Regions from separate parts of the Halomonas sp. DP5Y7-2 genome, predicted to be linked through region 1. Evidence: predicted binding sites of a transcription regulator. Region 1 holds the regulator's gene; the other holds the start of a gene.
What was found. Region 1 encodes FNR, which switches genes on or off when oxygen is low (the NO sensors DNR and NnrR bind a similar motif). Its sites were predicted from a motif close to TTGATNTANATCAA; they were not measured.
Positions count from the first base shown of each region.

Region 1 (3,415 bases):
GTGTCAGGTGCCGTAACAGTCACCGTAATGGGGAGATCTTTGCATGAGCCTTCATGGTCTGATGATGTTGCTTGAGCCGACGTTGCTATCGCTTGGCCTGTTGGCTGTGATGGTGGCTTACTGCCAGTACTATCGCCGCACCCGTGACCTGTGGGGGATGGTCAAGTTCTGGGAGAAGCGTCTGACGCTGACGGTGAGTGAGCACGCCTGGCAACGCTTCGGCATCTTGCTGCTGTTGCTTGGTGTGGTGGCGCGCTATCTGCTGGCACTACAAGTCGTCTAGCCACAGGTCGTCTTGTCACAGGGCGGCTAATCAAAAGCACCTTGGCCCAGGACATGCGGTTGTGAACCAGCGTAATCGCAGGGGTGAGTGGTTGCTGACTTCTTCGCCTGTGGCGGACGTGAGTGATAGACTAGCGGGTCTTCATTTTCAGCCGTGATGTGCCCTGCCCATGTCTGCTCAGCCCGCTTCCGCCTCCCTGTTTGATCCCCGTGTCCTCGACCGTCGTGATGCCGCGTCCCCGGCAGCTGACGACGAGCGCGCCCAGGCCAAGGCCAAGCGCGAGTTCAACAAGCTGCAGAAGCGTCTGCGGCGTCAGACCGGCAACGCCATCATCGATTACGGCATGATTCAGGAAGGCGACAAGGTCATGGTATGCCTGTCCGGCGGCAAGGACAGCTACACCATGCTCGAGATTCTCCGCAGCCTGCAGCGCAATGCGCCGGTGAACTTCTCCCTGGTGGCGGTCAACCTCGACCAAAAGCAGCCCGGCTTTCCCGAGCACGTGCTACCGGACTACCTGGACAGCATTGGCGTGGACTACCACATCCTCGAGCGTGACACCTACTCGGTGGTGAAGGAAAAGACCCCCGAGGGCAAGACCACCTGCGCGCTGTGCTCGCGACTGCGCCGAGGGTCGCTGTACGGTTTTGCGGAAGAGATCGGTGCGACCAAGATTGCCCTGGGACACCACCGCGAGGATATTCTCGAGACGCTGTTCCTCAACATGTTCTTCGGGGGAAGTCTCAAGGCCATGCCGCCCAAGCTGCTGTCCGATGATGGCAAGAACATTGTCATCCGGCCGCTGGCGTACTGCCGCGAGGCGGACATCCAGGCCTACAGCGATGCCATGGCCTTTCCGATCATTCCCTGCAACCTCTGCGGTTCGCAGCCCAACCTGCAGCGCCAGGTGGTGAAGGAAATGCTGGCAGAGTGGGAGGCCAAGCACCCAGGGCGCCTGGAGAGCATGTTCAAGGCCGTGACCAACGTGGCACCCTCGCAGCTGGCGGACCGGGAGCTGTTCGACTTTGAAGGTCTGGAGGCCGTGCAGGCGCATCGCCAGGCTCGGCGTATTGATATCGTTGACGCCGACTAAGCTCGCCTGAACAAGCCCAGCTGAAGAGCCCCTGCTGAACATGCCTTGCTGAAAAGGCACTGCTGAAGCGCGAAGCGAGCTAGGGCTACATCACGCAGTGGCCCTCTTCAATGTCTGAACGCTCGTCCCGATAAGATAGCAAGAGGCCGCATCCTGGGATGCGGCCTCTTTTGTTGATGGAGTCGGTATATCGTCGCCCTACCTAGGGGGGCTGGGCTCGTGGCGTGGCACGACGTCTATCGGTCGCTGTCGGCCGCAGGCCCTGTCAGCGCCGCGGATCAGCTGGCGTCGGTGTCAGCCAGGTTCGACAGTGAGGCGAGGTCCAGGATATTGACCTCCCGTCCAGAGACGGCCACCAGGTCCTGCTGTTGAAAGCGCCCCAGAATGCGGCTGACCGTTTCGACGGCTAGTCCCAGGTGGTTGCCGATATCTGCCCGGGACATGGACAGGCGGAAGCTGAACGGCGAGTAGCCGCGGCGGCGGAAACGGTCCGACAGTCCGAGGAAGAAGCAGGCCAGTCGTTGGTCAGCGGTCTTGCGCGACAGCAGCTGCATCATGCGGCGATCCTCGCGCAGCTCCTTGCTGAGGGTGCGGAACAGTTGCGCGCGTAGTTCCGGCAGCGTTTGGGTCAGGGCGTCAAGGCGATCGAAGGGAATCTCACATACGGTCGTGGTCTCGAGTGCCACCACGCTGCCGGGGTATCTGCCGTCGTCGATGCCGTCCAGGCCGACCAGTTCACTGGGCAAGAAGAAGTTGGTCAGCTGCGCTTCGCCACTACCTTCGGTGGTGATCTGCTTGAGGCTACCGGAGCGAACCGTGAAGACGCTCGTGAAGCGATCTCCCTGCTCGACCAGGCGAGTGCCCTTCTTGATCGGAGGATGACGGCGGATAATGGAATCGAAGCGCTCGAGGTCAGCGGTCTCCAGCGACAACGGAAGGCACAGGGAGCTCAAGCTGCAGGACTCGCAACGAGTCTCGTGTAGCATGGGGCGCCGTCGATCTTGGGCCGATGGACTCATTCGCAGCTCCTGTGGGTCTGGGGTTTATGATGAGCAAAGCATGTAGGAAACTGGCTTTCCCTTGCTGCATGCTATTGTCGCTATTCTACACACAGATATTAGGCCAAAGGAGCATATACCTCTTTTGCCTCAATAATCTGGCGGCGATATGATAATCGTCAATTTCCTACAATTTGTAGGATATTCCACACAGCTAAACCGACAATCATGCCCGCTGCCATAAATCGTGTGGCAGGGTGTGCCAGCAAACTCTGCAGCTGACGCGCAGCAATCCCTGTTGTCACCAGTGCCGGTAGCGTCCCCAGGCCAAAGCAGAGCATGAGTAGTGCTCCACGGGCAGGGTCTGCGATGGCCATGCTCCATGCCAGCATGGAATACACCAGGCCACAGGGCAGCCAGCCCCAGATGGCCCCGAGTGCAACCGCCTGAGGTAGCTTGACCACTGGCAACAGGCGACGTCCTGCTGGCTCCAGGTACCTCCACAGGCGCTGGCCCAATGCCTCCAGCCAGCGTAGCCCTTTCCACAGGTTGGCAATGTAAAGCGCCATCGTGATCAGCATCAGGCTGGCAACCACCTGCAGCAGGTCCCGCATGCCCGGTGCCAGCGCCACCACAGAGCCTAGGCTTGCGACCATAGCGCCTGCCAGGCAGTAGCTGAACAGACGTCCCGAGTTGTAGCCAAGTAGTAAAATTCCTACACGAACAGGGTGGCGCATGCTCGGGGGAATGGCAAAGGTCAGGGCGCTCATTATACCGCCGCACATGCCGATGCAATGTGCTCCGCCAAGCAGCCCGAAGACAAAAGCCGCCATCGCGGGCGGCAGGTCTAGACCTACTGGGTTCATGCGTTCTGCTCAGGATCCAGGGGGTGGCGTGGAATCATGTTCGTCGGCTGTTGTGTCATCGACCGGTGTCTCTTTTGCCGGCTTTCTGGATGGGTTCGATGTCGGCGGGTCTTCGTCCTCGAACAGGATGCGATAGGCAGGACCCTCCAGATCGTCGAATTGATCGTTGCGGACC
Region 1 covers NZ_JAHVHY010000004.1:262,640-266,054, forward strand. Annotated here, with positions in the region: gene KUW18_RS07900 (hypothetical protein) at 44-283, shown strand; gene ttcA (tRNA 2-thiocytidine(32) synthetase TtcA) at 453-1,376, shown strand; gene fnr (fumarate/nitrate reduction transcriptional regulator Fnr) at 1,655-2,395, opposite strand; gene KUW18_RS07915 (sulfite exporter TauE/SafE family protein) at 2,554-3,240, opposite strand; gene ccoS (cbb3-type cytochrome oxidase assembly protein CcoS) at 3,250-3,415, opposite strand, start outside.

Region 2 (3,415 bases), on a different contig from region 1:
TACCTGATTCTGCCAAGTACATGAGAACGCGAAGAGAGTAGTCAGTAAAACGTGTGAGGTGCATGGGTCGTATCCCGGCGCCCTAGGGCGGCAGTTAGAAAGCGATAGAGGAAGATCTTTATCGGGTTCGACTCTATCAGGGGAGGGCAATACTAACGCAGGTATGGAGCATGAAAGTGAAGTAATGTGTGGAAAAACCTACAGCACATGACCTATATCAATTACTCGATCGTGAGCAGATTTCTCATCATCTTTGATGTCATCAAAACCTCACTATAATTTGAATGTAGCATGGAACTTTTCTTGAAATAGATGAAACATGAATTAATGAGTTCGGATGACCGCATTGGTTTAGTTTTCATACCTCGTTCGGGGTATTTGGAAGAAAGTCTGCTGATGTGGCTACCACGATTGAGACTTTATTCGGCCGGCCAATCTACTGGGCTATCAGCGAGTGAGCAGAGAGAAAGCCGGACAGGCAGGGGCTGGAGGCGCCGTACGAAGGGGGATGTCGGTAAGGGAATGAGTCACTTGTGGCGCAGTGGTCTCGCCTTTTCCAGATGGATTTCACTACCATACAGCGTAAAGCGTCACTATTTTTTTCATCGCCTAGGTGTCGATAAATGACTAAATCGCGACATCTGACTGACCCACCGTGACGGCAATGTGTCTATCAAAGGGGGTAGATTGGGATGGCGAGGTAACATTTTCAGGATGTGATGAAGGGACCTCGAGAGCGAGAAAAATTTATGATTTTTCTGGAATATCCAGCAATGATTGTGTGGTCATAAATGCGTGTTTTAGCAAAGTGCTTAAGGAAGCTTCTCTCCTGGGAAGCGGATCGACGGGCGTGCCGCCATGGAGCAAATCTCGCTGAAGTATGTCTGGATAGTCGTGGCTCTTGATAAATGGCGCAGAAGCATGTCGTGAGCATAGCGTCGCGGGCATAGCAGGGGAGATAACGCGCCAGGGGGCATGTTACGTGCGTCATGACGTCTCTTTGTGACACCCGACACGGTCATCAGCGGCTTGCGCCGCATGGCTATCCGCCTCGTGCCTCCCGAAAGGCCCATGTGCCAGCAGGCCGTGGGTGATAGCCGCCATTGTGAGGCAGGCATCATGGCGGTGGTGGTCGTCATGTGCTGGCACGAGAGCCCGGCCTGGCTGAGGGTTGCCGGTACTGTAGGACACCGGAAGCTAGAGAGAACGCTTCGCTGGGTGGCCTAGCAGCCTAGAGACCTGGTGTCAGGGCGTCAGTGAGGAGTAGTAGGCGGCAATATCGGCGATGTCTTGATCGGACAGTGCAGCCGCCTGGGGGGCCATGATGGCGGACATGCCGCCGCTGCGCTGGCCGTCGCGGTAGGCCTTCAGCGCGCCTTCCAGGTAGGGCGCATTCTGTCCTGCCAGGTTGGGATAGATGGGGCCAGTGGCCTTGCCATCGGTGCCATGGCAGGCGGCGCAGGCCCCGACCTTGGTTTCACCGGCGGCGGCGTCGCCCGCGGCGTGGGCAGTAACACTGAACAGACAGGCGGCGCCAAGCGCGGCCAGGGGGAACCATTTCATGATGAGCGCTCCTCGGGATTGGGTCTGCGGACGGGCAGCGTGGGCAAGGCATGCCACGCCGCCAGCCGAGTCTGTCCGGGGTCGTTGTGTCGGCAAGCCAGAGCTGCCGGCAACCCTTGGGACTCTCGAGTATTGGAGCGCTCAGCGACAATACCCTATGACGCTGGTCAACTTTCGCTAGGGAGAGGTAGTCGCTACGCACTATGCTTGATGGGGATCAAGGGAATCAGACAGGCATCATTGCGGTGGCGGCCGTCATGCGCTAGCACTAGAGACCGATCTGCCTGGGGATGACGTCTTGGCACTGATTTGATGCAGATCATGTCTGGCTTCGTCTGTCGCAGCCAAGCCGAGATGACGTGAGACAATGCCGACAGATGCCGCCGTCGGGCGGTCGTGTCATGAGAGGCCTTGTCGATGTCATCCGATGTTCTGCCGTTTCAGCGTAACCTGGTCGAAAAGTATGATCGTCCCGGCCCGCGCTACACCTCCTACCCCACTGCGCCGAATTTCCATGCGGGCTTCGGCGTCGATGACTATCGACAGGCGGTACAACGCAGCCAGCAAGGAGAGCCAAAGCCGCTGTCGGTGTACGTGCACGTGCCCTTCTGCGAGAGCCTTTGCTACTACTGCGCCTGCTCCAAGATCATTACCCACAATCGCGAGCGTGCCGCCGAGTATCTGAACCTGCTCAAGCGCGAGATCGCCCTGCAGGCCGAACTGTTCGATAACGACCGCGAATTGACTCAGCTGCACCTGGGCGGAGGCACCCCCACCTTTCTGACCAACGCCCAGTTGGCCGGGCTGATCGACAGCCTGGCGCAACACTTTTCCTTCGCTCCGCCGTCCCGTCGTGAGTTTTCGCTGGAAGTGGACCCGCGCACGGTAACGCCCCAGCAGATACACGAATTGCGGGCCATGGGCTTCAATCGGTTGAGTTTCGGCGTTCAGGACTTCGACCCCCTGGTGCAGAAGGCGGTGAATCGGCTGCAGAGCGAGGCCCAGGTAGCGGCGCTGATGGATGCCGCCCGGGAGGCGGACTTCGCCTCGGTGTCGGTGGATCTGATCTACGGGCTGCCGCTGCAGACCCGTGACAGCTTCGATACCACGCTGGCCAAGGTCGTAGCGCTCAGGCCCGATCGTATCGCCGCCTACAGCTACGCCCATCTGCCATCGCTGTTCAAGGCGCAGCGGCTGATCCGTGACGAGGACATGCCGCCGCCTGGGCGTAAACTAGAACTGCTCGAGCTGACCATCGAGCGGCTGACCCAGGCGGGCTACGTCTATATCGGCATGGATCACTTTGCCTTGCCCGAGGATGAGCTCAGTCTGGCCCGTGAGAATGGCACCCTGCAGCGCAATTTCCAGGGCTACTCGACCCATGCCCAGTGCGACATGATTGGCCTGGGGGTGACATCCATCGGCAAGGTGGGCGATGCCTACAGCCAGAACGTCAAGACCACCGCCGAATACGCCGAGCACCTTGAGGCCGGGCGGCTGCCGGTGCTACGTGGTTACCGCTTGACCGCGGAGGACCAGCTGCGCGCAGAGCTGATCACTGCCCTGATGTGCCACGGTGAGGTGCGCTTTGCCGAGTTTGAAGATCGTCATGGTATCCACTTTCAGCAGCACTTCGCGGCGGCGCTGAACCAGCTGGAAGAGATGCGCGAGGACGACTTGATCGAGATCAAGCAGGACGCACTCAGGGTGCTCCCGGCAGGCCGGCTGATGATGCGCAATCTGGCCATGGCCTTCGACGCCTACCTGGTGGCGGAAAGTGGGCGCTTCTCCCGTACCGTCTAGGATGCGCCGGACGGTTGGCGTCCCCGCCAGGTCCTCGCCGGTCCCGGCG
Region 2 covers NZ_JAHVHY010000003.1:153,967-157,381, reverse strand. Annotated here, with positions in the region: gene KUW18_RS04340 (Rrf2 family transcriptional regulator) at 1-64, opposite strand, end outside; gene KUW18_RS04335 (c-type cytochrome) at 1,246-1,563, opposite strand; gene hemN (oxygen-independent coproporphyrinogen III oxidase) at 1,981-3,366, shown strand.
Region 2: hemN (oxygen-independent coproporphyrinogen III oxidase) is a predicted target of FNR. The motif match lies at 1,873-1,886, and genes of this name have one in related genera.